3 regions of the Acidipropionibacterium jensenii genome follow, and region 3 is predicted to be linked to each of the others. Evidence: riboswitches for the same ligand, from Rfam matches in the RefSeq annotation. Region 3 holds a riboswitch; each other region holds the start of a gene.
The links. Region 3 has a riboswitch for thiamine pyrophosphate ahead of FEZ32_RS04100 (bifunctional hydroxymethylpyrimidine kinase/phosphomethylpyrimidine kinase). Riboswitches for the same ligand answer to the same signal wherever they lie in the genome.
Positions count from the first base shown of each region.

Region 1: another riboswitch for thiamine pyrophosphate. It lies ahead of FEZ32_RS06715 (thiamine ABC transporter substrate-binding protein); the one in region 3 lies ahead of FEZ32_RS04100 (bifunctional hydroxymethylpyrimidine kinase/phosphomethylpyrimidine kinase).
Region 2: another riboswitch for thiamine pyrophosphate. It lies ahead of thiC (phosphomethylpyrimidine synthase ThiC); the one in region 3 lies ahead of FEZ32_RS04100 (bifunctional hydroxymethylpyrimidine kinase/phosphomethylpyrimidine kinase).

Region 1 covers NZ_CP040635.1:1,530,349-1,540,285, reverse strand. Annotated here, with positions in the region: gene FEZ32_RS06735 (MFS transporter) at 1-1,392, shown strand, start outside; gene FEZ32_RS06730 (ParB N-terminal domain-containing protein) at 1,397-1,762, opposite strand; gene FEZ32_RS06725 (ABC transporter ATP-binding protein) at 1,813-2,892, opposite strand; gene FEZ32_RS06720 (ABC transporter permease) at 2,901-4,568, opposite strand; gene FEZ32_RS06715 (thiamine ABC transporter substrate-binding protein) at 4,565-5,647, opposite strand; TPP riboswitch at 5,713-5,831, opposite strand; gene FEZ32_RS06710 (nucleoside/nucleotide kinase family protein) at 6,287-6,886, shown strand; gene FEZ32_RS06705 (rhomboid family intramembrane serine protease) at 6,993-7,682, opposite strand; gene FEZ32_RS06700 (TIGR01777 family oxidoreductase) at 7,679-8,578, opposite strand; gene FEZ32_RS06695 (MMPL family transporter) at 8,684-9,937, shown strand, end outside.
Region 2 covers NZ_CP040635.1:1,188,613-1,198,549, reverse strand. Annotated here, with positions in the region: gene FEZ32_RS05230 (SAF domain-containing protein) at 1-702, opposite strand, end outside; gene FEZ32_RS05225 (hypothetical protein) at 849-1,523, opposite strand; gene FEZ32_RS05220 (chloride channel protein) at 1,688-2,971, shown strand; gene FEZ32_RS05215 (hypothetical protein) at 3,051-3,881, shown strand; gene fumC (class II fumarate hydratase) at 3,932-5,338, shown strand; TPP riboswitch at 5,500-5,607, shown strand; gene thiC (phosphomethylpyrimidine synthase ThiC) at 5,607-7,427, shown strand; gene FEZ32_RS05200 (suppressor of fused domain protein) at 7,532-8,215, opposite strand; gene FEZ32_RS05195 (C1 family peptidase) at 8,450-9,805, shown strand; gene FEZ32_RS13500 (hypothetical protein) at 9,894-9,937, opposite strand, start outside.
Region 3 covers NZ_CP040635.1:933,973-943,909, forward strand. Annotated here, with positions in the region: gene FEZ32_RS04080 (transketolase) at 1-1,417, opposite strand, end outside; gene FEZ32_RS04085 (thiamine phosphate synthase) at 1,730-2,386, opposite strand; gene thiM (hydroxyethylthiazole kinase) at 2,397-3,290, opposite strand; gene FEZ32_RS04095 (MFS transporter) at 3,287-4,708, opposite strand; gene FEZ32_RS04100 (bifunctional hydroxymethylpyrimidine kinase/phosphomethylpyrimidine kinase) at 4,843-6,546, opposite strand; TPP riboswitch at 6,537-6,628, opposite strand; gene FEZ32_RS04105 (undecaprenyl-diphosphate phosphatase) at 6,775-7,644, opposite strand; gene rplI (50S ribosomal protein L9) at 8,053-8,499, opposite strand; gene rpsR (30S ribosomal protein S18) at 8,514-8,753, opposite strand; gene FEZ32_RS04120 (single-stranded DNA-binding protein) at 8,895-9,548, opposite strand; gene rpsF (30S ribosomal protein S6) at 9,694-9,937, opposite strand, start outside.

The sequences.
Region 1 (9,937 bases), 600 kb from region 3:
GAGACGGTCGTCATCCACAGTCGTCGCGATATCCTCAGATACCTCGAGGACAATCCCAGGAACACCCCTCGGGTCGGAATTCTGTTCGCGATCGCGATGACCTCGGTCCTCGCCGACGCCTATGACCTGGGGAGCCTGAGCATCGGCGTCAGCTCGATGACGCAGGACCTCGGCCTGACCGCGACCCAGATCGGATTCATCACCTCGGCGACCGCACTCGGAGCGCTCGCCAGCGCCCTGGCCGGCGGCATCATCGCCGACCGCACCGGACGGTACAAACTGTTCATCATCTGCGCCGTGCTGCTGACGGTCGCACCGATCGGGATCTGCCTGTCGGTGAATTTCTGGATGGTTCTGTTCTTCCGCGTAATTCTTGGTATCGCAATCGGTCTGGACATGCCGGTGGCCTTCTCCTTCATGGCCGAACTGCTGACCAAGGAGACCAATGCGAAGTTCATCAACTTCTGGCAGCCGTTGGCCTCATTCTCCAACATTCTTGGCGTCAGCATCGCGCTGCCGTTCGCGATCAACGCGGTCACCTCGCACATCTGGCGGTTCACGGTCGGATTCGGGGCAGTCATCGCCGTCGTCGCCCTGGTGCTGCGGCTGAAGTACTCCGAGGAATCACCCCAGTGGTCGGCCAGGCATCAGACTCTCGAACAGGCCGCCGGCGTGCTGGGCAAGACCTACGACCTCAATGTCATCGTCGAGCCCGACGGCAGCGATGACACGATGGAAGAGGAGCAGAAGCACGGGGTCAGGGAGCTCTTCGGCCAGAAGCAGCGGGCGAAGACGGTGCTGGTGTCGATCTGCGCCTTCGCTCAGCAGCTCCAGTACTACGGTGTGGGCTTCTACATCCCGGTCATCGCCGCGATGGTGTTCGGCAAGGACATGGTCTCCACAATCGTCGCCACGATCTGCGCCCAGGGCCTCGCCATGCTCGCCGGCCTGCTCGGGGTGCGGCTCACCTCGCGACTCGGCCTGCGCAGGCTGGGCCTGGTGGGCTATGCGATCGTGCTGGTCTGCCTGGTGTGGATGGGTCTCATCGGAGTCCACGGCGGACAGGACCCGTCCCTGCTCCCGGTCTTCCTGGTCGCCTTCCTGCTCGCCGGAAGCTCCTTCGGACCAGGCCCGCTGTCCAAGACGCTGGCCGCCGTCGTCTACCCCACCGAGATCCGCGGCATCGGCACGGGCTGGTCGGAGACCATGGGTCGCGTCGGATCGGCCATCGGCCTGTTCTTCTTCCCGGTCGTGCTGGCCGCGATCGGCATCAAGTCGACGATGCTCGTCATCGCCATCTGCCCGATCATCGCCATCGTCGCGCTGCTGACGGTGCGCTGGGGAGAGAAGTCCCAGCGACAGTCCCGTCTGGTGACGCCCGAGGCTGGCTGATCGGCTAGCTGTCGAGTGGTCGAGGGCCCATCATCCGATGGGCCCTCGACCACTCTGCGTCCAGAACGGTGAAGTCCTGCGGATCCATGGTCTGGGCCCACCACGGGCGCGGCGTCAGCGTCAGACGCCGCAGCGCGACCGGAACCGTCGCCAGGCCGAACCGCCGGGCCACCGCCAGACGGTGATGGCCGTCCAGGGTGGCGAACTCCTCGTTGAAGGCCAGATCCAGGGGCACGAGAATCCCGTGGAGGGCGATGTCGCGTTCCAGTGCGTTCAGATGCGAGGGGGTGTCCACCACATCGGCCGGTGCACCGACCAGCTCCCGGTCGACCACCTGGTACCGGGTGACCAACTGCGTCGGAAGCACCACGATGCACGTTATGGGCGGCAGGCTACCGGGGTCGACGCCGCAGCCGGCAGTCAGTGTCCCGGCCGGAGGTGCACGAGAGCCGAGGCGTCCACGCCGAGACCCACCGTCTCGCCGGGCTCTCTGCCGAGGGCACCACCACCGACGACCGCCGCCGCAAGACGCCCGTCGGGCAGCTTCACCTCCACCTCGGTGCGACCCCTCACGAACCGCGAGGAGACCACTTCCGCGCTGATCCCACCGGCCCCGGGAGCGCGACCACTGGACTCCCGGGCCTCCTCCACCACCAGCGACCCGACCGGCAGTGCCACCGGCCCCTCGACCCGCACCCCGAACCAGGCCGCCATCTGCTCGGGGGCGACCACCGGCCCCTGGCCGAGCAGTTCCACCACACCGGCGTCGGCCGGGTGGCCCCACAGCCGGGCCGGGGTGTCGAGCTGGACGAGTCGCCCGGCCTCCATCACCCCGACCAGGTCGGCCACCGCGAAGGCCTCGTCCTGGTCGTGGGTGACGTGGACTGTGGTCGTCCCGGTGCGCTGCACCAGATCCCGGATGTCGGAGGCCAGCCGGGACCTCAGCGCCTTGTCGAGGCTGGACAGCGGTTCGTCGAGCAGCAGCAGCCGAGGTTGGGCCGCCAGCGCCCGGGCCAGCGCGACCCGCTGCGCCTGGCCGCCGGAGATCTCCTGGACCGGCCGGTTCTGGTACCCCTGGAGCCCGACCAGCTCGAGGAGCTCCCCCACCCGGGCGCGACGTCGTCCCCGCGGCATCCGGTTGAGGGCATAGCCGACATTTCCGGCGACGTCCCGGTGCGGGAACAGCTGGCCGTCCTGGAACATCAGCCCGAAGCCGCGACGGTGGACGGGCACCCTGGTGACGTCCTCGCCGTCCCACAGCACGGTCCCCCGCTCGGGCCGCACCAGGCCGGCGACCGCCCTCAGCAGGGAGGACTTGCCCGACCCGGAGGCGCCCAGCAGGGCGACCACCCGGCCCGGCGCAACGTCGAGACTGACGTCGTCCACCGCGGGCTGGGCGCCCTGCTCGTAGCGGACCGTCAGGTCTCTCACCGACAGCCCTGCAGCACCCTTGTCCACCACGCGGTCCTCCGAACCCTCATCCAGACCCTCATCCGTCACCTGCTCGCCTACCACGACGTCACCTCCGGTGGTCGAAGTCTCTCCGCGATCCCCATCACGACCACCGTCATCCCCGCCAGCAGCACCGAGGCGGCCATCGCCATCCCGTAGTTCTCGGCGCCGGGCCGCGAGATCAGCCTGCCGATGGCCACCGGCAGGGTCATCCGATCGGGGCGCGACAGGAAGGAGGTCGCCCCGAACTCCCCCAGCGAGGTGGAGAAGGCGAACCCGATCGCCAGCCCCAGGCCGCGCGCCAGCACCGGCAGGTCGATGGTTCCCAGCACCCGCCACGGCGGCGCCCCCAGCGCCGCGGCCGCCTCCTGCTGACGCGGATCGATCCCGCGCAACGGCGGCAGCAGCACCCGGGTGACCAGTGGGATCGCCACCATCGCCTGGGCGATCGGCACCAGCACCGGGGAGGTGCGCAGGTCCAGCGGCGGCCGGTCCAGGGTGATGAGGAACCCGAATCCGACGGTCACCGCGGAGACCCCCAGGGGAAGCATGAAGGCCGCATCGCCGATCGACAGCCCGGCCCGTCCCCACCGGCCGGTGGGACGCCGCGACAGCAGCAGGGCCACCACCGCGCCCAGTCCGACCGCCAGCAGGGTCGCCCAGACCGCGGTGGTGAGGGAGTTGATGAGGGTCTGCCAGACGCTGATGACCATCCCGGAGCTGTCCCCGGCCGACATCAGCGCCCGGTAGTTGGCGATCGACCAGACGCCGTCGCGCTGGAAGGACCGCTCCACCAGGGTGAGCACGGGGGCGAGCAGCAGGACGACCAGGACGACGGCGGTGACGACCACCGGCAGCCCGTCGCGACGTCCCCGGAATCGCAGCGGTCCCGGCGAGGCGCTGCCCAGGGACCGTTGCAGACGGCGCTGGGCCCGACCCGACAGGAACAGGCACAGCCCGGTGACCGTCAGCTGGACCACCGCCAGCGAGGAGGCGGTGGGAAGGTCGAGGAACTCGACGGTCTGGGTGTAGATCTCGGTCTCCAGGGTGGAGTACTGGGTACCGCCGAGCACCTGGACGATGCCGAAGGCCGAGGCGCAGAACAGGAAGACCACCGAGGCGGCCGAGGCGATCGCCGGCGCCAGGGCCGGCAGGGTGACGGTCCGCCAGACCCGCAGCGGACCGGCCCCCAGAGCCCGGGCGGCGTCGGCCCGGCGCGGGTCGAGCTGGGCCCAGGTGGACCCCACCGTGCGCACCACCACGGAGTAGTTGAAGAACACCAGGGCGGCGGTGATGGCCTGCCAGGACCCGTCCAGGCCGAGGAACCCGAGCCGGCCGTTGGAGGCCAGCAGGGTCCGGAAGGCGACGCCGACCACCACGGTCGGCAGCACGAAGGGCACCGAGACCAGGGCCCGGACGAGGGTGCGTCCGGGCCAGCTCACCCGGTAGAGCAGGTGGGCGCCGAACAGGCCGAGCACCAGGCAGAGCAGGGTGCCCAGGCTCGCCTGTCCCAGGGTGAACCGGATGATCCGCCAGGTCCGCGAGGACTGGAAGGTCTGGGCCATCACCGCGAGGGTGGGGTGGCCCTCCTCATCGATGAACCCCTTCACGATGAGGTGGATCGCCGGGGCGGCGAAGAAGACCGCCAGGAAGCCGACGGCCAGCAGGCCGGCGACCAGCCAGCAGGCGCGCCACACCCACTGGGACGTCCGGTAGGACCTCACCCCTGAACCGTCTCGGTCCACTCCTTGATCCAGGTGTTCCGGTTGACCGACAGCGTCTTCGGGTCGACGGTGAACGGCTTGGGGGACAACGGGGCGAACTTCTTCCACTCGGCGGGCAGCGCCACCGAGGAGTCGATCGGGTACATGTACATCTGCCCGGGGATGTCGGCCTGGGCGTCCTTGGAGAGCAGGAAGTCGACGAAGGCCTTCGCCCCGGCGGGGTTCTTGGCGCCGTGGATGACCCCGGCGTACTCGGTCTGGCGGAAGCAGGTGTTGAGCAGGGCGGAGGTGGCGGTGGTCTTCCCGTCCTTGCTCACGGTGTCGGCCGGGGAGGTCGAGTAGGACAGCACGAGCGGGTACCTGCCCTTGCCCTGGCCGGCGCTGAAGTCGACGTTGTAGGCGTCCTGCCAGCCCTTGTCGACCTTGACGCCGTTGTTCTTGAGGCTGGTCCAGTAGCCCTTCCAGCCGTTCTCACCCTTGGCGCCGACGGTGGCTGCCAGGAAGGCCATTCCCGGGGAGGAGGTGGCCGGGCTGGAGACCACCAGCAGGTTCTTGTACTGGGGCTTGGCGAGATCGTCGAGGGTGGTGGGGACCGCCAGCTTCTTGGCGGAGAACCAGCCGTCGTCGGCGTTGATGCAGACATCGCCGCGATCGATCGGGGTGAGCTTGCCGTCGGTGTCCCGGGCGGCGTCCTTGGCCGAGGCGGGCAGCGCGGCGGAGCTGTAGGGGTCCAGCACGCCGGCCTGGATGGCGCGTCCGGAGAAGGTGTTGTCGATGCCGAAGACGGCGTCGCCGAGCGGGGAGTCCTTGGTGAGGATCATCTGGTTGACGACGGCGCCGGCGTCCCCCTGGGAGACGAACTTGGGCCGGTAGCCGGTCTTCTTGGTGAACTCGGCGACGACGTTCTTGCTCATCGCCCAGGAGTCGTGGGTGACGATGGTGACGTCCTTGGACGGGGTGGCCGAGCCGGAGGCCGAGCCTGCGCTGGACGACCCGCCCGATGACCCGCACCCGGCCAGTGCCATCGCTGCGGCGAGCAGAACGGCCAGTCCTGCGTGACGGTCTCGGATCCCGAACATTGCCTTCTCCTCCTCATGGAGGGGCCCGGCGCTCGCGTCCGGGCGGCTGGCCCTGACGAAAGAGCCTGGAGAGATTCTCGACTCCCTACGCCGGGTTGATCCCGCTGGTGCGGGTCCGGATCAGGTTCGAGGGTCTGCCTTCTCGGCACTCTCAGCACGATTGCGTGCTCCCCTGTCGACGCCGAAGACTCTATCAGTCCGTCCGCCAGGGGCCTGCTGACGTCCGACACGACGCCGCCAGACCCGGGGGACGACCCCACCCAGGCCGGGGGACGACACCACCCAGGCCCATTCGTGTTCGATCTTCCGGTGAGTTCAACCCAAGATCGAACACAAACCCGGGCCAGGCCCGACACCAGACCCACAACCCCCACACAGGCCCGTTGGTGTTCGATCTTCCGGTGAGTTCAACCCAAGATCGAACAGAAACCCCCACACCAGGCCCGACATCGACCCCACAACCCCACACCAGGCCCGACATCGGCCCCACGGCCCCACACCACGCCCATTCGTGTTCGATCCCCCGGCGAACTCACCCGAAGATCGCACACCAAACCGGGAACGGTCCAGTGCACCTGTGCCCCGGATTCCGATGCGGGTCCACAGTTCCTCCCACCCACCGGAGGATGATGGTGCCCCGTGAGACCTCACCAGGCTGCCGACCGCCCACCAGCGCGCTCCCCACACGGGCCGGCCGAGACCTTCTCCCCTGGCGAGGCCGACCCCATCGTCGATCGGATTGCGGCCGACGGCGCCGGACGACGACCGGTGGTCCTGATCGACGGCGGCTCGGGATCGGGCAAGTCCACCCTCGCCGAGGCCCTGGTCGGCATCCTGGACCGGCGGCCGGGAGCGCCCTGGCAGCTGGTCCACGACGACTTCTACCCGGGTTGGGCCGGCCTGTCGGCGGCGTGGCGGATGGTCCCCGAGAAGATCCTGGCCGACCACGACGCCGGGTACCGACCGTGGGACTGGGCCGCGAAGGCCCCCGGCGACCGGCGCGAGCTGGACCCCCGGGCGGCGATCCTCGTCGAGTGCTGCGGGGCCCTCACCCCGGTCTCGGCGGCGATGGCCACCACCCGCATCTGGTGCGAGGCGGACCCGCGGACCCGCAGACGACGGGCTCTGGACCGCGACGGCGAGATGTTCGCCCCCTACTGGCAGATGTGGGCCGTCCAGGAGGAGCTCCACTGGCTGCGGCACCGCCCCCGGACCCTGGCCGACATCGTGGTGGGCTGAGCTCAGCCCCTCACCGTCAGCGGGGCGGACCCGCCGACCTGTCGGATCCGGGGCTCAGCCCCTCACCTTCAGCGGGGCGCACCCGCCGACCTGCCGGATCCGGGGCTCAGCCAGGCACCGGGGTGATGAGGTACTTCAGAACCACCAGGATCACCATCACCGCCAGCAGTCCGGCCAGCGCCCACCAGGTCATCGGCCGGTGTCCGCGGCGCACCCGCTCGGTGTCCTCGAAGAACACCACGCCGGTCACCAGGCCCGCCAGGAATCCTCCGACGTGGGCCTGCCAGGCGATGTCGGGGATGAAGAAGACCAGCGCCACGTTGAGCCCCAGCACGATCCACAGCGGCCTGGTCGACCCGCCGAGTCGCCGCTGCACCACCAGCAGGGTGCCGAACAGCCCGAAGATCGCCCCCGAGGCGCCGACCAGGCCGTCGTACCAGCCCGGCACGATCGCCGTCCCGTTCGGTACCGGCGAGGCCATCACCACGAACAGGGTGCTGCCGGCCAGGGCCGACAGCAGATAGCTGGCGATGTAGCGGGCCCGCCCCAGGAATCCCTCGAGGCTGCGACCCACCGCCCACAGCGCCCACATGTTGAACCCGATGTGGGTGATGTTCTCGGCGTGGGCGAAGGCCGAGGTGAGGAACCGCCACGGCTCCTCGCGCCCGGCCGCGGCCGACAGCGCGATGTCGTCGATGAATCCCGGCACCGTGAGCTCGACCGCCCACACCAGCACGCAGATGCCGATGAGGGTCCAGGTGACCACCGGGACCGGGCGAGTGTTCTGCCGGCTCACCGCCTGCCCCGCTCGGCGGTGGCGATCGCCCGGGCGAGGCTGGGGTCGTCGAACTCGAACCCGATCCGGCCGAGCACCTCGCCGCGGACCCGCTGGCCGGCGAGCAGCGCCTCGTCGACAAGCTCGGAGCCGAAGATCATCCGGACCGCCGAGGTGGGCAGCGGCAGCATGTGGGGGCGGTGCAGGTACTCGGAGTAGGTGGCGATGAACTCGGCATTGGTCACCGGGATCGGGGCCACCAGGTTGATCGGCCCGACGATCTCGGGGTTGGTGAGGGCCGCGATCATCACCCGGATGTGGTCGCGCAGGCTGATCCACGACAGGTACTGCCGCCCCGAGCCCATCCTGCCGGCCAGCCCCAGCCGCACCATGGGCCGCTGCTTGGCCAGGAATCCGCCCTGGGGGGCGATCACCTGGCCGGTGCGCAGCATCACGACGCGGACGTCGTCGGGGGCCTCGGAGGCCGCGGCCTCCCACTGCCGGCAGACTCCGGCGAGGAATCCGTCGCCGGCGCCGTCATGCTCGCAGACCCACTCGTCGCCGCGCGGGCCGTAGTAGCCGACGGCCGATCCGTTGAGGAAGATCTTGCACCGCTTCGAACTCTCCAGCGCCCGGGTGACGATCCGGGTGGTGTCCAGGCGGGAGTAGAGGATGCGCTGCTTGCGGTCCTCGGTCCAGCGTCCCTGGGCGATGGGTTCGCCGGCCAGGTTGATGACGGCGTCGACGTCGTCCAGGAAGGGCGGGGCGATGGACAGGGTGTCGAGGTCCCACCGTCTGTCGCTGGCCTCGATGGGCTCGTGACGGGTGAGGGTCACGACCTCGTGGCCCTGTCGACGCAGCTCCGTGACCAGGGCGCTGCCCAGCAGTCCGGCGAAGCCTCCGATAGCGATGCGCATGGGCCAAGTGTAGGAAGCCGTCCCCGGCCCGTCTCATGATCGCCGGGAGCGGACGGGTGTGTCGCAGCCTCGCGGGGTGGGCGACGGCGCGCCTATTATGACCGCATGGACAACGACCCCTCCGGCCACCGGAGCGCCTCCAGGACTCCGCGCAGCTGGCTGAGGGTGCTGGTGCCCGCCCTGCTCATCCTCATCTGGCTGGCCGGGGCGGGGGTCGGCGGACCCTACTTCGGTCGGGTCGACGAGGTCTCCTCCAACGACGCCACCGCCTACCTTCCGCGATCGGCCGATGCGACCCGGGTCCAGGAGCTGATCGGGGAGTTCAACGACTCCTCGGCGATCCCCGCGGTGGTCGTGATGACCAGCGGCTCGCCGCTGACCCGCAGCCAGACCGGCGCCCTGCAGAAGGCGGTCCAGGGGCTGGCCTCGGTCCAGGGAGTGACCGGCCAGGGCTCCCCGGCCATTCCCTCCAAGGACGGCCGAGCCATCCAGGCCTTCGTCCCGATCGACCGGGACGCCGACGTCGGCGAGGCGGTCGACCGGGTCAGGGACACCCTCGAGAGGACCGCACCGGAGGGGATCGAGGTCTTCGTCACCGGACCGGCGGGATTCACCGCGGATCTCCTGGAGGCCTTCTCGGGGATCGACACCCTGCTGCTGGGAGTGGCCCTGGCGGCCGTCCTGGTGATCCTGCTGATCGTCTACCGGTCCCTGCTGCTGCCCGTCGTGGTGCTGCTGACCGGAGTCTCCGCGCTGACGGTGGCCCTGCTGGTGGTCTGGCACCTGGCGCGGGCCGGGGTGCTGCTGCTGAGCGGGCAGACCCAGGGGATCCTGTTCATCCTGGTGATCGGGGCGGCCACCGACTACGCCCTGCTCTACGTCGCCCGGTACCGGGAGGCGCTGATTGCCGAGAGGGACCGGTGGACCGCCACCGTCGATGCCCTCAAGGGGTCCGTCAGGCCGATCGTCGCCTCCGGCGGGACGGTCATCGCCGGACTGCTGTGCCTGATGCTCAGCGAGCTGAAGTCCAACAGCACCCTGGGGCCGGTGACCTCCATCGGCATCGTCTTCGCGATGCTGGCGGCGCTGACCTTCCTCCCGGCGATGCTGCTGCTGATGGGACGGGCCGCCTTCTGGCCCAGGGTCCCGCACTTCGACCCGCAGGCCTCCGGCGAGGTCTCCCCCACCGGGCTGTGGGCGCGGGCGGGACGGGCGCTGTCGACGCGGCCGCGCACGGTGTGGGTGGTGGCCTGCGTGATCCTGGCGGTGTGCACCCTGGGGATCACCCAGCTGCGCGCCCAGGGGGTGCCCCAGTCCGACCTGGTGCTCGGCTCCTCCCAGGCCCGCGACGGACAGCGC
Region 2 (9,937 bases), 250 kb from region 3:
ATCGGCCTGCAGGACCTCGACGTCCAGCAGCCAGCTGGACCGGTCCTCGGCGCGCACCGGGGCCCTCGAGACCACCGCGTCGATGGTCCTGGGAACCGTCCCGGTGGACGGCCCGCCGGCGGCCGGACTGCTCTGCCCCGAGGGGCTGCCGGTCTCTGCGGAGGTGGCATCGCCGGTCACCTCGACGATGGTGATCCGGGTACCGGCGGGCATCGGCTCGGTGGGGACCCGGCCGGCGGCCAGTTTGAGACCAACGTGGGCGCGACCGGCGGCGACCGGCAGGTCCCCGACCGAGCGGCTGCCCGGCAGGCTGCCGCGGGGCAGATCCACCACCGCCCGCCGTCCGATCAGGCTGTCGAGACGGGAGGCCGGCAGGGTGTCCACCTGGTCGGGTACCGAGATCGAGGCGACCGCGATGTCGCCGTGGCGCAGTTCCTCGCCGCGGGCGACGTCGCGGGTCATCACCAGCACCGACTGGGACTGGCTCGCCTGGGTCCAGGCGAAGGCCCCGCCCAGGGCGCCGAGCACGGCGCACAGCACCCCGGCGACGATGAGCATCGGGGAGCGACGGTTCGGCAGCGCCGTGCCGCGACGGGGCGCGCCACGATGGTCGGGTGCGGGAGCCTGCCCGGCGTCACCTCCCGGGCGTCCGCCAGCTCCTCCGCGCGGTGCGGAGGTGCGGTGTCCGGTCCGGGTCGACATGCCCAGAAAAGTAGACAGACGCGCACATGGAGCTCAAGGAGACGTCACCGAATCTGTGGACAACTCGGCGCAATGCCCAACCCGTCACATTTTCGCGGGGTTGTCCACAGGCCGGCGGGCGGCCTGCCGGGTCGGATCACTCCCGCTCAGAGCAGGTGGACGGTGCCCTGGAGGGTCCAGCTGAGGCTGGCGTCCTCACTGCCCGAGTCGTCGCTGACCACCACCGCGGCACTGATCTGCAGCAGCTCGGCCCGCTCGTAGGGGGCGTTCTGGCCCACCATGAAGGAGGCCCCCGGTGCCAGCACATAGGGCGGCCGGGCGGTCCCCTCGCTGAACGGTGTGGTGGACAGCTTGTAGCGGGCCATCAGCGCCGGGGCGCGCACCCCGGTCAGACCCTGGGCCCACGGCCAGTCGGGGTACCGGGTGGTGATGCTCACCGTCCCGATACCCAGGCTGATCGGGTCGCTGGAGATATTGGTGACGACATAGCGCAGCAGCACGATCCGGTCGCCCTTGGCGATCACCGGCCTGCCGTCGGCCGGGTCGACCATCACCGAGTTGTGCGGCGAGGGGGCCGTGGCGACCTGGTAGACGGTGATCCGGATCCGCTTGTCGGAGACCTCACCGAGCCGGGTGCCGGTGCTGGTCACCGGGAGCGCCCAGTCGGCGTCGACCCAGAGTCCGTCGTGGGAGACGGTGGGCGAGGGGGTGGCCGCCACCGGCGTCTGGACGGCGGAGGTGCCGCAGCCGACGGTGGCCAGCGCCAGCAGCGCCGCCATCGCCACCGCCAGTGGTCGCCACCGCGATCCACCTCTGCGCAGGCTCACTCCATGCTCCCCGATCCGACCGTCGAACACCCCCTGGTGCCGTTCTGGCTCGTTGCCGGCCATCGTCCTCCAGTGTGCCCCCTCACCGCATCCCGCGCACGATCGATCACAGGGGAGGGGATGTCGGGGACCCGGGCGCGAACGGTACGGTTCCAGACGTGTCCCGTGGCCTGCGCATCGTTCTTGCCGTCCTCCTCGCAGGCCTGACGGCCGGCGCGGCGGGGGGCCTGCTGAGCCTGCTCAACGTCGGGATCGAGACCCTCGCGATGGGTCACCACTACTTCGTCGACCCCACCGGGGTGAGCACCGTCCCGCTCTGGCGTCGGATCACCGTGCCTGTCATCGGGGGCGCGCTGGCAGGCCTGATCTGGTGGCGGCTGAGACGGCGCGGCCCGATCACCTCGGTGAACCAGGCGGTGCGGGTGGACTCCCCCGGCAGACTCGCCCCCGACACCGTGACAGACGCCGTCGCCCAGCTCATCGCGGTGGGCTCGGGCACCTCGCTGGGACGCGAGACGGCACCCCGCCAGATCGCCGGTTTCCTCGGACAGACCGTCTCGAACCGGTTCAGGCTTGGCCCGGAGGGACGACGGACCGTCATCGCCGTCGCCTCGGCGGCCGGTCTGTCGGCGGTCTACAACGTCCCGGTGGCCGGTGCCTGCTACGCCCTGGAGCTCATTCTCAAGTCCGATCTGCGCACCCGGCGGGGCTGGCTGGAGGTGTTGGCGGCCGCTGTCGTCTCGGGTCTGGCGACCGTCACCGCCTGGCTGTTCAACCACAACCATCCGATCTACCGGCTTCCCGGGGTGTCGCTGAGGATGCCGCCGGTGTGGTGGCTGGCGGTTGTCGCGGTGCTCTGCCTCGTGGTGGGGGCGGCCTTCGGCTGGACCAATGACCTCGCCAAGGACCACGCCCCCGCCGCGAGCCGGGTCTGGTGGGCGGTTCCGCTGGGATCGGCCCTGGTCACCGCGATCGCCCTGGTGGTCCCCCAGGTGCCGGGCAACGGCCAGATCGTCGTCCAGGCGGTGCTCACCCCGCCGGCCCTGGTGGGCGGCGCCCTGATCGGCGGGGTGCTGTTGATGGCGGCGGCCAAGTGGCTCGCCACCCACCTGGCGCTGCGGCTGGGGGCCAGCGGCGGTCTGCTCACCCCGGCCCTGGCGGTCGGAGCCTGCCTGGGTGCGGCGGTCGCGATGGCCTCGGGTCACCGCAGCGCCTCGGAGATCACGGTGCTCGCGGTGGTCGGAGCGGCCTGTCTGCTGGCCGTCACCCAACGGGCGCCGCTGTTCGCCGCCGCCTTCGCCCTGGAGCTGGTCAAGGCCCCTCCGGCGGTGACCGCCTCCGCGCTGATCGGGGTCGGCCTCACCTGGTTCCTCCGTCTGGCGGTCATTCGGGGGTGGGCGCACCGGCGGACCGGACGGCTGGGGACCCCGCCGAGCAGCTGACCCGGGCGCTGAGCTGACAGGAGGGACGCTGGGCTGACAGGACGGGTCCGAGGGGGACGAGGACCCGTAGACTCGGGCCATGGCGGGAAAAAGACCGAACACCTCGAGATCCCGACAGTTGACGACCTCCCTCGTCTTCTGCGTGGCCGTCTTCATGGTCATGGCCAGACCATCGGCGGCGGTCATCATCCCGATCATCATCGGCGCGATCGTCGTGGTCGGCGTGGTGAGCGCTCTGACCGCAGGTCGCAGATCGACACAGCGGTCGACTCCCCCGGGCCAGTCCTCCGCCCCGCAGCTCTCCCAGTACCAACAGGCGGGGTACCAGCCCTTCACCAGTGATCAGTCCGTCCAGCAGCCCCGGTCCGACCGGGCCTCCGGCGATCGAGGCAGTCAGACCAAGCAGAGCATCCTCGAACAGCTCGTCCAGCAGGTGGCATCGGTGGGCGTCGACCCCGCGTTGTCGCAGCCCACGACGGTGCAGAGGCGTGGGACGCTCCCCGGCGCCCGGGCCCGCACCTCCCAGGTCCACGCCCCGGCCGGAGCCTCCCAGCCGGCACCCTCCCAGCCGGCGGCCGCCCCGGCACCGGCCCCCGGCTCCGAGATCGACCTGTCGGACGCCCGGTCGCGGATGCAGCCCGGCTCCGACATCCGCTTCGACGACCTGGGCCTGCCGGCGTCGAGGAGGTCCGGCGAGCGTCGTCCGGCAGCCGGCCGGGTCCCCGCGTCCGGAACCCGTGGCGCGGACCGCCCCGCCGGTTCCAGCGCCATCACCGACTCGCTGGCCTCCCCGAGCCTGCTGGGGTCCAGCCTCACGTCGTCCTCCCTGATCGGCTCGGGGAGTTCCCTGATGGCACACTCCCTCGCGCCGTCGACCACCCGGACCGGCAGCGACCGGACCTCCCGCTGAGAGCCTCCCCGACCGTCTGAGGGCCGGTGCCCGCCAGTAGGCTGAGGCCCATGGCAGAGATGCGTGAAGAGAAAGACAGCATGGGCACGATCGAGGTGCCTGCCGATCACTACTGGGGGGCCCAGACGGAGCGTTCCCTCCACAACTTCGAGATCGGGCGCGACACCTTCGTGTGGGGTCGCGACATGATCCGCGCCCTGGGGACCCTCAAGAAGGCCGCCGCCGAGGCGAACAAGGAGCTCGGAGAGCTGCCGGGCGACGTCGCCGACCTCATCGTCAAGGCCGCTGACGAGGTCATCGCGGGCAAGCTCGACGCCGAGTTCCCGCTGGTGGTCTTCCAGACCGGTTCGGGCACCCAGTCGAACATGAACACCAACGAGGTGATCTCCAACCGCGCCATCGAGATCGCCGGGGGCCAGAAGGGGTCCAAGACCCCGGTCCACCCCAATGACCACGTCAACCGCGGTCAGTCCTCCAACGACACCTTCCCGACCGCCATGCACATCGCGGTCGTCACCCAGATCAACGAGCGGCTGTACCCGGCCGTCACCCAGCTGCGCAACACCCTGGACGACAAGGCCAAGCAGTACGACGACGTCGTGATGGTCGGACGCACCCACCTGCAGGACGCCACCCCGATCCGGCTCGGTCAGGTCATCTCCGGCTGGGTCGCCCAGCTCGACTTCGCCCTGGACGGGATCCGCTACGCGGACTCCCGGGCCCGTGAGCTCGCCATCGGCGGCACCGCGGTGGGCACCGGCCTCAACGCCCACCCGAAGTTCGGCGTCACCGTCGCCAAGCACGTCACCGAGGAGACCGGCCTGGAGTTCACCCAGGCGGCCAACCTGTTCGCCGCACTGAGCGCCCATGACGCCCTGGTGCAGGTGTCGGGATCCCTGCGGGTGCTCGGCGACGCGCTGATGAAGATCGCCAACGACGTCCGCTGGTACGCCTCCGGCCCGCGCAACGGCATCGGCGAGCTGCTCATCCCCGAGAACGAGCCCGGCTCCTCGATCATGCCCGGCAAGGTCAACCCGACCCAGTGCGAGGCCATGACGATGGTCGCCACCCGGGTCTTCGGCAATGACGCCACGGTCGGCTTCGCCGGCTCCCAGGGCAACTTCCAGCTCAACGTGTTCAAGCCCGTGATGGCCCACGCCTGCCTGGAGTCGATCCGGCTGCTGTCCGACGCCTGCGTGTCCTTCGACAAGCACTGCGCCTACGGCATCGAGCCGAACATGCCCAAGATCAAGGAGAACCTGGACAAGAACCTCATGCAGGTGACTGCCCTGAACCGCCACATCGGTTACGACCTGGCCTCCAAGATCGCCAAGAACGCCCACCACAAGGGGATCTCGCTGCGCGAGTCGGCCCTGACGGTCGGCGAGATGTCTGCCGCGGACTTCGACAAGTGGGTCGTCCCGGCCGACATGACCCACCCCTCGGCCGCCGAGTGAGGCGCGGCTGAACCCCGGCCTCGAGCACACTTCTGGCCCGGTCGGCGGACGCACATCCTGCGTCCACCGACCGGGCCAGAGTGCTGTCACCGTGCGGCACAGGTCGCCGCGGTCGGCAGGGGGCGCCCCATCGGCCGATGAGGCGGTGCACTACAGTCATGGCCATCCCACGGGGGTCCTCGGCAGAGGACTGAGATCGGGCTGATGCCGCCCGGACCGTTAGAACCTGTTCGGATCATGCCGACGTAGGAAGAAGGAGCTGGCTGCCATGGCCGCATCCCCACACAACACCCGGAACAACACCGCCCTCGAGGACTCTGCCACCCCCACCACGACGGTGGACGGCCCCGAGGAGAACTACCCCAGCCATCACTTGGGCTATCTCGTCAACGCCGCCCACGACATCCGGGTGCCGGTGACCATGATCAGCCAGGACGACTCCCCGGACGGCAGCCCGAACGCCCCGCTGCCCGTCTACCGGACCGTCGGACCCGACTGCGACGTCACCCGCGGACTGCCCGGCCTGCGGACCGGGTGGATCCAGGCCCGCGGCGACGTCGAGAGCTACCCGAACCGTCGTCGCGATCTGGCCGACGACGGCCGTTCGGCGGTGCGCCGAGGCGCCGCGAGCCAGGAGTGGCAGGGCGAGCGGCGTCCGGTCCTGAGGTCCCGCGAGGGCGCCACGATCACCCAGATGCACTACGCGAGGGCCGGGATCCTCACCCCCGAGATGCGCTACGTGGCGCTGCGGGAGGGCTGCGACGTCTCCCTGGTGCGCTCCGAACTGGCCGCCGGCAGGGCCATCCTGCCCTGCAACGTCAACCATCCCGAGTCCGAACCGATGATCATCGGCAGGGCCTTCGCGGTGAAGATCAACGCCAACATCGGGAACTCGGCGGTCACCTCGTCTATCGCCGACGAGGTGGACAAACTGCGGTGGGCGACCCGATGGGGTGCCGACACCGTGATGGACCTGTCCACCGGTGACGACATCCACACCACCCGCGAGTGGATCCTGCGCAACTCCCCGGTGCCGATCGGCACGGTGCCGATCTACCAGGCCCTGGAGAAGGTGGACGGCGACCACGCGGCGCTCACCTGGGAGATCTTCCGCGACACCGTCATCGAGCAGTGCGAGCAGGGCGTCGACTACATGACGATCCATGCCGGGGTGCTGCTGCGCCACGTCCCGCTCACCGCCGACCGGGTCACCGGGATCGTCTCGCGCGGCGGCTCGATCCTGGCCGGCTGGTGCCTGGCCCATCACCGCGAGAACTTCCTCCACGAGCACTTCGACGAGCTGTGCGAGATCTTCGCCCGCTACGACGTCGCCTTCTCCCTCGGCGACGGACTGCGGCCGGGGTGCCTGGCCGACGCCAACGACGCCGCCCAGTTCGCCGAGCTGGACACCCTCGCCGAGCTCACCAAAAGGGCCTGGACGCACGACGTCCAGGTGATGGTGGAGGGCCCCGGGCACATCCCCTTCCAGCTGGTCCGCGAGAACGTCGAGCGGGAGATCGAGCTGTGCGACGGCGCGCCGTTCTACACGCTGGGGCCGCTGGTGACCGACATCGCCCCCGGCTACGACCACATCACCTCGGCGATCGGCGCCACCGAGATCGCCCGCCACGGAACGGCGATGCTGTGCTACGTCACCCCCAAGGAGCACCTCGGACTGCCCGACCGCGACGACGTCAAGACCGGCGTCATCACCTACAAGATCGCCGCCCACGCGGCGGACGTGGCGAAAGGCCATCCGGGAGCCCGGGACCGCGACGACGCCCTGTCGAAGGCCCGCTTCGAGTTCCGCTGGCGCGATCAGTTCGGGCTGTCCCTGGATCCGCAGACGGCGGAGTCGATGCACGACGAGACGCTGCCCGCCGAACCCGCCAAGACGGCCCACTTCTGCTCGATGTGCGGCCCGAAGTTCTGCTCGATGAAGATCTCCCAGGACATCCGCGACGGGTTCGGGGACGCCGCCGACCAGCGTCGGATCGCCGAGGACGGGATGGCGGCCAAGGCGGCGGAGTTCCGCGCTGCCGGCGGCGAGGTGTACCTGCCGGATCCCGGCCTTCCCGCGGCCAGGTGATCCCGATCAGGATGTCCTGAGGCGACCCCCGGTGGAGCCGCGGCCCTCCAGGCACCACCGGGGCCCCGCTGCCAGGGCGACTCTTCTTGGTCTGCGACGAGGGCTCAGACCACCGACTTGCGCCGCAGGTCGGAGTAGGTGACCTCGTGCTCGTCGAGGAGGTTCGCGAAGGCGTCGTAGTCGTGAGCCTCCAACCACTGGCGCTCGGCCTCGGTGATCGGCATCGCCACCAGCCAGTGGACGGTGAGGTCGTCCTCGATGTCCACCGCACCCAGTTCGGTCGCGGTGAAGGGATGGCACCACACGATGTGCGGGGTGGTGGTCTGCGGGTCGTAGAGGGAGACGACGTCGCCGAAGACGACACCCGGGGCCATCATCCAGTGGTCCTGGAGCACCGCGAAGGCACAGGACCCCAGGACCTTGCCCATCACATCGGAGTCGGGCAGACCGACCGCCATCAACTCGGCGCGGATCTCCAGGCTCTCCCCCGAGGCCATCGGCAGCTCATTGGGCTGGGTGTGGAGGGTGACCGTCGACCAGGTGGTCCATCCGGGCACCGGGGCGTTGTGGCAGGTGAGGACGTCGACCCTGGTCTTGCCCACCGCGTCGACCATCCCCTCGACCTCGGGATCACCACCGATCGCCTTGACGGCGGCCGTCACGACCGCCGGGCCGGTGGGGGGAAGCTCCTCGGGAGAGGCGACGTCCTCGGGAAGCTCCTGGGGGCTGATCGGGGCGGGGCCGCCGGGAAGTCGTGCTGCATCCGAGATGTGGTCGTCTTTGCTCATTGTGCGAGTCTATTCGGGGTGGGAGCCCGGGTCTCGCCGACCCGGTCAGCAGGTGCGGCACGGCTGTCCGGCGCAGTGGCCGGGACGGCATCCGCCCGAACCCTGCGGCGTCCCTGCGACGTCCCTCCGGCCTCCCTCCGGCGTCCCTCCGGTTTGAGAGTCCCGAGAGCGCGGAAATGTGCTGACCACGGGCGTTTTCGCGGGTTCTGGGGGCGGTGAGATAGAACAGAGTCCATGACCACTCTCACGACTACTCCTACATCTGCCGGCGCCATCGACCAGGACCTGCTGGCCAAGGTCGCCGAGTCCGATCTCGACCCGAGCCTGAGGCTGGCCCTCAATGCCGTGACCCGTTCTGGCATCGACGAGTCCGCACTGGACCGCACCAAGGTCGTCGGCACCCCGGCGGTTGTCTCCAACCGGCTGGACAACTGGACCGTCACCGCGCAGAAGCGTTCGGGACGCTGCTGGTTGTTCTCCTCGCTCAACCTGCTGCGCGCCACCACCCGTAAGAACCTCGGGGTCAAGGACTTCGAGTTCTCCCAGAACTACGCGATGTTCTGGGACAAGTTCGAGAGGGCGAACTTCTTCCTCAACGACATCATCGCCACCGCCTCGGAGCCGCTGGACTCCCGGCTCATCCAGTTCCTCCTGAGGGAGATCGAGGGTGACGGCGGCCAGTGGGACATGGCGGTGTCGGTGTACCAGAAGCACGGCGTCATCCCCAAGCAGGCGATGCCCGAGACCCAGCCCTCCTCCAACACCCACCGGATGGATACCCAGCTGCAGACCCTGCTGCGCCGTCGGGCCCTGGATCTGCGCGATCTGGCGACCTCCGGAGCCAACGCCGAGGACCTCTCCGCCGCCCGTGAGGGCGTGCTCTCCGACGTCTGGCGGATCCTGGTGATCAGTCTGGGCAACCCGCCGTCCTCCTTCGAGTTCGAGTGGCAGGACGACGAGGGGGTCTTCCACACCGACGGCACCCTCACCCCCAATGAGTTCTACGACCGGCACGTCGGGATCGACCTGTCCGGCTACGTCTGCCTGGTCGACGACCCCCGCACCGAGCACCCGAAGGGTCGGGCGCTGACGGTCGAGCACCTGGGCAATGTGGTCGGCGGACGCGAGATCCGCTACATCAACGCCCCCATGCAGGTGATGAAGAAGCTGGCCGCCGACTCCATCGTGGCCGGCGAGCCGGTCTGGTTCGGCGCCGACGTCTCCCAGCAGTCCGACCGCGACTCCGGCCTGCTGGTCGGTGACCTGCACGACTACTCCGGCCTGTTCGGGGTGGACCTGTCGACCACCAAGGAGGAGCGGGTGGTCTCCGGCGAGTCGGCGATGAACCACGCCATGCTGTTCACCGGCGTCGACATCGCCGAGGGTCAGCCGCGCCGCTGGCGGGTGGAGAACTCCTGGGGCGAGGAGCCCGGTGACAAGGGGTTCTTCACGATGGACGATGACTGGTTCAGCAACTACGTCTTCGAGGTCGTGGTGAAGGTGGACTCCCTGCCCGAGGACCTGAAGGCCGCCGTCACCGAGGAGCCGATGGCCCTGCCGGCCTGGGACCCGATGGGCACCCTCGCCTGAGAATGGCCCGCGCGGTGAACATTTCACTCACGGAACACCCGGTTTGCGGCATCTGAGCCGGTTTCCGCGGGTTCCGCGAGTGAAATGTTCACCCGATCGCACCCGGACGACGGGTCAGCGCCCTGCGATGGG
Region 3 (9,937 bases):
CGTCCGCACCGATCTCCACGCCGGCATGGGAGCCGACGATTCTGAGATCGGCGCCCGTGATCGCACCCATCCGGATGAAGTCGAAGGCGCGGCTGAGGAAGGCCGCGAAGGTCGAGGCGAAGGGCTTGAAGCCGCGCACGGCCATTCCGGTGGCCGCCGCGATGAGCTGCTGCTCGGCGATGAACATCTCGAAGAACCGGTCGGGGAAGGCCTCGGCGAATGCTCCCGCACCGGTGGAGTTGGACACCTCGGCATCCAGTCCCACCACCAGCGGGTCGATCTCACCAAGAGCCACGAGTGCCTCCCCGTAGGCCTTCCTGGTGGCCACCCGGTCGCTGTGCCGGTAGCGCGGCATCACGGCCCCGGACCGCTGAGACGCAGCGGTCGCGGTGGCCGCGTCCGGCTGCGAGGAGTGCTGTTCTGCACCCGCGCCCGTGTCAGGGGTAGCGGCAGGGTCCGTGTCAGAGCTGGTGTCGGAGCTCGTGTCAGAGCTGGTTGCGGGACTCTCGGCGGGACTTTCTGCGGGGCCCTCGACGGACTCTGCCTGCGGCGGGGCGATGCTGGTGACCGTCATCTCTCGGACGCCGCCCAGGGCCTCGATCGCCTCCTCGGCGAGGTCGCCCGGCAGCGGCTTGCCGTGCCAGTCGGGACTGTCCTCGACCTCGGCAACCCCCTTGCCCTTGACCGTCCGCGCCAGGATGACCGTGGGTCGGTCGTCCTGGCCCGAGTCCACATCGTGCAGTGCTGCATCGATGGCGGCGAGGTCGTGCCCGTCGACCGTCAGCACCCGGGCGCCGAAGGCCTCGGTGCGCCGTGCGTAGGCGTCGAGGTCCCAGCCCAGTGCGGTGGCACCCCGTTGACCGAGCCGGTTCACGTCGACGATCACGACGAGATTGCCGAGCTCGTAGTGCGAGGCCTTGTCCAGCGCCTCCCAGATCGACCCCTCGGCCATCTCGGAGTCTCCGCACAGCACCCACACCCGGTAGGGGAGCTTCTCCAGATACTTGCCGGCCAGGGCGATTCCCACCCCGTCCGGCAGCCCCTGCCCCAGCGAGCCGGTGGCGACGTCGACCCACGGAAGGACCGGTGTCGGGTGGCCCTGGAGTCGCTGCCCGAAGCGCCGGTATCCGGTGAGGAGCTCCTCCTCGCTGATCTGCCCGGTGGCCCGCAGCACGGAGTAGACGAGCGGGGAGGCGTGCCCCTTGGAGTAGATCAGGTGGTCATTGGTGGCGGTCGACGGGTGATTCCAGTCGTAGCGCAGATGACGAAGGACCAGCACCGCCAGCAGATCGGCGGCCGACAGGGATGACGTCGGATGGCCCGAGCCCGCGCTCGTGCTGGCGCGGATGGAGTCCACGCGCAGCTGCGCCGCCAGATCTGCAGCCTCCGCAAGACTTCTGGTGTCGTCCTCGGCCATGTCGCACTCCTTCCCTGCTCGGGCTCCAGCGGTCTCGCCGGCCGCACGGTCCTGGGGCGGGCTGCCCGACACTGCGGGTGCCGCGCGGGCCCAGCGGCCCCAGTACCTGACCAGACTGCCCTTCGGCCGAGCCGGCGGGTACACCCCCGAGGGTGTGATGGTCCGGCTGGTGGCGCACTACGGGGTGGTGGGCACGAGTCAACACGGGAGAACGCCCGAGCAGGGGCCCGACACAGGGGGTATCGGCGCGGGCCCAGCAGGGGTCCGTGCGCCCGAGCCCGGCGGGATCCACCCCCGCTCAGGGACGCTGGCTCAGGGGTGCGGGAAGGCCCTGAGAATCTGGTGGACGACGTCCTCGGGTTGGTCGGCGGTCATGATGGCGCGCACCACCGCGACCCCGGCCACCCCGGTGGCGGCCAGGGCGGGTGCGTCGTGGGGGCCGACGTCGCCGATCGCCACCATCGGCAGCCGGGTCTCGGCGACCAGCGGCCGGTATCCCTCCACCCCCAGCGGGGTGCGGCCGGAGTTCTTGGTGGGGGTGGGCCGGAAGGGTCCGCAGCCGAGGTAGTCGATGTACTCCGACAGCGCGTCGGCGCGCCGGACCAGGTCTGCGGTGCCGGTGGTCAGCCCGATGATCGCGTCGGGTCCGAGCATGGCGCGGGCCGCCTCCACGGGAAGGTCGTCCCAGCCGAGGTGGACGCCGTGCACCGGGGTGCCGGCGTGCATCGCGGCGAAGGCGACGTCGGCGCGGTCGTCGACCACGACCCGGGTGGCGGGGGCCGCCTGGTGCACCGCCTCGGCCACCGCAGTCAGCAGCGCCAGCAGCTCGGCGGTGGGCAGCTGCTTGGCGCGCACCTGCACCATTCCGGCTCCGGCGGCGGCGGCGCGGGCGGCCGTCTCGACGGTGTGCCGGTCGGTGCCCGAGGTCACCAGGTAGCAGCGGATGTCCAGCGGTTCGGTGTGCGTCATCGGCATCTCCTCAGATCTCCAGGCCCCGGTCGGCGTCCAGCCTCTCGGCCGCCTCGCCGACCTCGTCGAGGGCGTCCAGCAGGGCCATCCGGAAGCTGCCGGGGCGGGCGGCCCGCCAGCCGGCGAGCTCCCCGGCGAGGTTCATCCACACGGTGGCGGCCAGGGCGGCGGTGGCGGCGCGGGTGGGATCGGGCACCGAGGCGGGAGCCGGCGTCGGCGTCGAGTCTGACACCGGCGTCGGGGTCGAGGCCGCCAGGCAGGCGGCGACCAGACCGCCGAGCAGACATCCGGTCCCGGTGACCCGCGCCATCATCGGGTCCCCGCGGGCGACCCGTCGAGGCTCTCCGGCGCCAACCACCAGGTCGACCCGCCCGGAGACCGCCACCGCACCGCCGGTCTGCCCGGCGACCGTCTCGGCGGCTCCCCGCGCGTCCTCCACCGGGTCCTCGGAGTCGGCCCCGCGGCCTCCCCCTCCCCCGGTCAGCGCCAGGATCTCGGAGGCATTGCCCCGCACCACCGCCGGCCGGCCGGCCAGCAGGTCGCGGGCCATCCGGGTGCGGATCGGGGCGGCCCCGATGGCGGTGGGGTCGAGCACCCAGAAATGTCCGGCCCGGCGGGAGGCCTCGACGGTGGCGGGGATCCCGTCCATCGCGTCGGTGCTGAGGGTTCCGAAGTTGACCAGCAGGATGTCGGCGATCTCGGTGACGGCGGGCGCCTCCTGGAGGGTCTCGGTCATCACCGGCCGGGCGCCGGCGGCCAGCAGTCCGTTGGCGACCAGGTCCATCGAGACGGCCGCCGAGATGCAGTGCACCAACGGGGGACGCCGTCTGGTCCGGGCGATGACGTCGGCCACCTCGGCGAGGTCCCCGTCCTCGGCCAGGTCCGGGTGCAGTCCCCAGCTCATCGCGAACCCGCCGACGTCGGTACCCGGAGGGCCCGGCGGCGGGTCGAGGCGTGGGCCACCTCGTCGATCCCGGCGTCGATGTCGGAGGGTCCCAGTCGCGGCCCGCACAGCGCGCCGATCACCACGAGGATCCCGCCCAGGGCGACCAGACCCATGATCGCCGAGTGCGACCCGACAGCCCTCTCCAGGGTGGGCAGGTAGAACGGGTAGAGGGCCGGCACGATGAGCGAGAGGCTGTATCCCATCCCGTAGCCGGTGGAGCGCACCTCGCTGGGAAACCGCTCCGACAGGTAGGCCGAGACGGGCCCGTAGGCCGACACGGTGATGACCTGCAGGACGGCGGCCAGGATCGCGGCGCGGCCGAGGGTGTGGGAGTTGACGGTCGCCCACCACAGTCCCGGGCCGGCCAGCGCGGCGACGGCTCCCCAGACGACCAGCAGGTTGCGTCGTCCGGTGAGGGTCGAGAGGTGACCGGCGACGGCCATCAGGATGGCCTGGGCCACCGATGCCACACCCATCGCCACCGAGACGCCGGTGGCCGGGAGTCCGGCGTCGGTGGACAGTCTGGCGGTGAGCATGATGACGACGGCGTTGGTGAGCAGCCACAGGCCGCTCATCAGGGTGAAGACCTGCCAGAAGGCCGGTGCCCAGCGTCCGACCAGGACCTCGCGCACTCCGGCAACGGGACGATCGGCGGCGGGTCCGGTCTGCGACGTCCGGGAGTCGGCCGGGTGGGTGGAGCTCGCCTGGGCAGTGCCCGAATGGGCAGTGTGCGCCGGGGACGCCGCCTGGCGGTGGAGGACCGGGGCGTCGACCACCCGGTAGCGGTAGTAGATGAGCATCCCGAGGGAGCACAGCGCGCCGACGACGAACATCAGCCGCCATCCCCAGGCGGCGTAGCGCTGGGGTCCGAGTCCCACCAGCAGGCCGGCGGTGGCGAAGGCGATGGACCCCTGCGCCCAGGGCGCCATCGACAGGATGAGCCCGCTCATCAGGCCGCGGCGCTTCGGCCGCGACCACTCCATGGCCAGCGGAATCGCCGCCGAGTACTCGCCGGCGACGAAGATCCCGCCGAGGAAGCGCAGCACCAGGATCACCGCGATGGTGCCGGCCCCGAGAATCTCGTGGGTGGGCACCGCGGCGATCAGCAGGGCGCAGCAGGCGGTTCCGGTGATCGCGATCCGGGTGGTGCGGGTGCGACCGAGCCGGTCCGAGACGCGCCCGAGGATCATCCCTCCCAGCGGACGGCCGAGCATCATCGCGATGACGATGACGGCGCCGGTCGAGGCGGCCACCCCGGGTCCGGCGATCACCGCCAGCGCGGGGGCCAGGGCGGTGAGCGGAAGGAAGACGTGGACGTTGTCGATCCAGTTGCCGACCACACCGGCGCGCAGCGCGGCACGGCCGGCGGCAGGCATCCGCTCGGCCTGCTCGACGTCGAGAACCCGGCTGGACGCTGTGGCACCGGTGGACGTCGTCGTGGACGATGCGGCGGTCGACGTCCTGGTGCTGGATGCGGCGCGGCTGGACGTTCTGGTGCTACCTGCCGGGGTCATCGCAGACCGTCCATCCGCAGTGCCTGCTCGAAGAACTCGAGCTCATGGCGGCACGAGATGAGGAAGGCACGAGCGGCCGCCGACCTCTGGGCGGGCGCGGCCACCTCCATCGCCTTCTCGACGTGACCCAGCGCGGTGGCGGTGGCCGTGATGAAGGCGTCGTCGCGATAGGTCGCCAGCCATCCGGCGTAGCGGTGGTCGTCGGGGACCTGCGGGAGGGAGGCGCCGACCTGGGCGTAGAGCCAGTAGCAGGGCAGCACCGCGGCGGCACCGACCGGATGGTCGTCGCCGAGTGCCCTGGCCATCAGGAAGTCGACATAGGCCCTTGTCACCGGGCTGGGAGCGGGCGGCTGGGAGTCGGCGCCGAGCCAGCTGCGGTGCAGTTCGGCCTCGACGACCTGGCTGGCGGTGGCTCCGCCGGCCCAGTCCGCGGCCTCGGCGGGATCGGCCGATGAGGCGGCGACCGCCGCCAGGGCGCGGGTGTACCCGGCCAGGTAGCAGGCGTCCTGGCCGAGGTAGAAGGAGAAGACGCCGGGCGACAGGGTGCCGTCGACCAGGGCGGTGACCAGGTCGCAGTCGGCGATCCGGCGGGCCAGGTCCGACCCGGCGCGCCACAGGGCCGCGGTCCAGGGTCCGGCGGCGGGCACCGCGGCGGCCGGGGCATCGGGCGCGGACGGGGCATCGGGCGCGGACGGGGCATCGGGTGCGGCCGGCGTCGCGGGTGCGGGAGCGTCGGTCGCCGTCGCGGGTGCGGTCGGCATCACGGCCGCGGGAGCGTCGGTCACCGGGGCGAGCTGGTCTGGGATCTCCAGGGCGGCGGGGACGTCGTCCGCCGTCAGCCAGGCGACGGGCTGTCCGGCGGCCGCCAGCCGGCGCATCCGGTGGCTGTGGTCGACCGGACCGTGGCCGTGGCCCACGACGAGTTCGCTGCCGTGGAGGATCGCCTCGTGGAGCCATTCGGTGGTCCAGACGAGGGCTGTGGCGGGGTCGTCTCCGGCGGCGAGCCGGGTGGCCAGGGCCGAGGACAGCGAGCATCCGGTGCCGTGGGTGCTGGTGGTGTCGACCCGGGTGCAGGGCACCTCGACGAGGGGGCCGTCGGGGCCGACCCACAGGTTGGTGGCCAGCCGGGAGTCCAGGTGTCCGGTCTTGACGATCACCGCGACGCCGGTGTCGGCCGCCCACGCCCGGGCCTGGGCGACGGCGGCGTCCTGGTCGGGTGCGGGGTTGTCGTCGACCAGCACGGCGAGCTCGGGAATGTTGGGGGTGATGACGGTGGCCCGCCGGCAGAACCGGCTCATGGCGGCCTCGGCGTCGGGCTCCAGGAGGCGGTCGCCGCTGGTGGCGACCATCACCGGGTCGACGACGAGGACCGGCGGCTGATGGACGTCGAGCCACTGCTCCACCGTCTCGATGATGGCGGCGGTGCCGAGCATCCCGGTCTTGACGCCGTCGACCACGACGTCGTCCCCCACGGCCTTGAGCTGTGCGGCGAGGAAGTCGGTGGGCGGGGTGTGGATGGCGCGCACACCGGTGGTGTTCTGGGCGACCAGGCAGGTGACCACGGTCATGCCGTAGCCGCCGGCCGCCGTGATCGACTTCATGTCGGCAGCTGTGCCGGCTCCCCCGGAGGGATCGGTTCCGGCGATGGAGAGCACCCGTGGCAGGGCGCCGGGAACCGATGGGTGGATGGTGGAGGTCACTGGGACATCCCTTCGCTAGTCCGAACTAGATCAGGTTCCACGGGTGTGATCTCAGCGCAGCGGCGCACCCCGTGTCCACGCAACACAATGCCACAGGGAGCCCCGGACAATGCCACAGGGGGCCCCGGCGTCTGCCGGGACCCCCTTGTCAGCGATGACTGTGAGCGACGACCCCTCACGCACCCAGGATTCCGCCCGGGGTCGCAAGGGGTCGTCCCTCTGCCTCAATCAGACAGCCATCAACCCGGTGAACGCGAGGACCAGGAGCACCACGCCGAGCACGATCCGGTACCAGATGAAGCCGGTGAACTTGTTCGAGGAGACGAACTTCAGCAGCCAGGCGATCGAGAAGTAGGCAACGACCAGGGAGACCAGGGTGGCGATGATGGTCGGCCCCCAGCCGATCACGCCCATCCCGCCGTCGATCAGGATGTCGGTGGAGGCGGTGATGTGGGAGGCCTCGGTGATCGCCTCGAAGATGCCGGCGGCCACCAGTGCGGGGATGCCCATGAAGAAGGACAGCCGGGTCGCGGTCGTCCGGTCGAACTTGCGGAACAGGCCCGCGGAGATCGTCGCGCCGGATCGGGAGATGCCGGGGAACAGCGGGGACAGTGCCTGGAAGCAGCCGATGATGGTGGCGTCGACCAGGGTGACGTCCTTCATCCCGCGACCGAGATCGGTGCGACGGTCGGCGGCCATCATCACGAAGCTCCAGATGATCAGCGCCCCGGCGACCACCCAGATCGACGACAGCGGGCCCTGGATGGCGTCCTTGAAGACCAGCCCGACGACCGCCACCGGAATCGATCCGATGATGATCCCCCAGCCGAGGGTGTAGTCGGGATCGTCGCGTCCCTCCTTGTTGAACAGACCGCGGAACCAGGCGGCGACGATCCGGACGATGTCCTTCCAGAAGTAGATGATCGCCGCGGCGATCGCACCCACCTGGATGATGGCGGTGAACGCCGTGATGCCCACGCCCTGGGTCTTGAACCCGAGAAGGTGTTCGACGATGCGCAGATGCCCGGTACTCGATACCGGCAGAAACTCGGTGATGCCCTCGACGATTCCGAGGATGACAGCCTGCCACCAGTTCACGGAGCAGAGACCTTTCTGTGGGGGACGCGCACCGGCCCGGGCGCACAGGCCCATAGCCTAGATCGTCGGGACGACGTCGCCGCCCTTCCGCGTGTCGGCGATTCCCCGGTGGCCGGTGGGCCCCGTGATTCGGTTCCGGGTGGGGACTACGCGCTGAGACTCGGCGACGATCGGACCAGCAATGCCCCCGGAGCACAGGAGGGTACGACGAAGGGGCCGCGCCCCGAGGACGCGACCCCTTGTCGGATCTGTGTCAGCAGATCTGCCTCAACAGACCTGTGCAAACAAACCTGTGCCAGTCGTGACGAAGCCGCCCGGCGAACCGGACGGCTCTCATCAACCGTGACCGACGGCCGTCACCGACACGTGCAGATCGCCCTGCGCGGACCGGCGTCGGCCGTCGTCAGCTCACTTGGCGACGGTCTCGACCGCGACGTGGCCCTTGACGGCCTCGTGCAGCTTCACGCCTACGGAGTGGGTGCCGATGGTCTTGATCGGCTTGTCGATCTCGATGGACCGCTTGTCGAGGGCGGGGCCACCGGCGCGCTTGACGGCGAGCACGATGTCGGCGGGAGTGACGGCGCCGAAGAGGCGACCGGTGTCTCCGGCCTGAACCGGGATCTGGACCTTGAAGTCCTCGAGCTGGCCGCGGACCTCCTCGGCCTGCTCACGGGTCTTGATCTCCTTGGCGTCACGCGCCCGCTTGATCTGCCCGATCTGGGTCTCGGCGCCACGGGTCCACCGGATGGCGAAACGATGCGGCAGCAGATAGTTGCGGCCGTAACCGTCCTTGACCACCACGATGTCACCGGGCTCCCCGAGCTTGGGGACGGGTGCAGTGAGAATGAGCTTCATGTCGGACCTCCTTCTCAGCGTGCGGTCGAGGCGTAGGGAAGAAGCGCGAGCTCGCGCGCATTCTTGATCGCGATGGCGACCTTGCGCTGATCCTGGACAGTCAGCCCAGTCACGCGGCGGGCGCGGATCTTGCCACGCTCGGAGATGAACTTGCGCAGCAGGGCGATGTCCTTGTAGTCGACCTCGCCGATGTGCACGGTCTTGACGGGAACGACCTTCTTCTTGTTCACAGGCTTACGCTGTGGACCGGCCATTGTGGTGCTCTCCTTGTCTACGGGATCACTCCCGTGAAAGCCCGGCTCTCGCCGGAATGTGCCTGTCCGTGTCCTCGTCGACGATCAGCCTGGGCCGTCGCCGCCGGGAGCGGAACTTGACGTTGCTTGAAAGGGTGCGGATCAGAACGGAGGTTCGTCGCTCTGGGCCTGGGCCCACGGGTCGACGCCGCCTCCGCGGTTGTCCGCTCCCTGGTTGTAGGACCCCTGATTCCCCTGATTGCCCGACGGAGCTCCCGACTGGCGTCCGGGCTGGTTGCCCGACTGGTTGTTGTCCCAGCCACCCGAGTTGCCACCCTGAGGCTGCTGACCCCAACCGCCGGAGTTTCCTCCCTGGTTGCCGGAGCCACCGCCCTGGTTGCCGGAGCCGCCACCGGACCATCCGCCGCCCTGACCACCCTGGCCGCTGCCCGAGGGATTGCGGGTGACCTTCGCCGAGGCGTACCTCAACGACGGGCCCACCTCCTGGACATCGAGCTCGTGGACGGTGCGGCGGTTGCCGTCGCGATCCTCGTAGGAGCGCGCCTTCAGGTTGCCCTGAACGACGACGCGCATCCCCTTGGACAGCGACTCGGCGACATTCTCCGCGTAGTTGCGCCACACGGAGCAGTTGAGGAACAGCGCCTCACCGTCACGCCACTCATTGCTCTGGCGATCGAAGGTGCGCGGGGTGGACGCAACGGTGAAGTTGGCCACCGGCACCCCGTTGGGGGTGAACCGCAGCTCAGGATCAGCAGTGAGATTGCCGATCACGGTGATGGATGTTTCGCCTGCCATGTGACTCTCCGAATCGGAACGGGGTACGACGTCGTGTCCCCCAGACTGCCAGCCGCCACTGACACTTTCAGCAGCGGGTCCAAGCGATCGGGGCGGACGGCGTCAGAACCGTCGTTACAAGGGTTCTTGAGATGTGTCCGACGTCTCAGTGGACGTCCGGGCGCATCACCTTGGTGCGCAGGATCTTCTCGTCGATCGCGAACAGGCGGTCGACTTCCTGAACGGTCGAGGGCTTGCAGGTGACATCGAGAACGACATACACCGCCTCGGACTTCTTCTGGATCTCGTAGGACAGGCGACGCTTGCCCCACACGTCGACCTTGTCGACAGATCCCTTCTCATCGGTGACAACCTTCAGGTAGCGCTCCATGAGGGAATCGACCTGATGC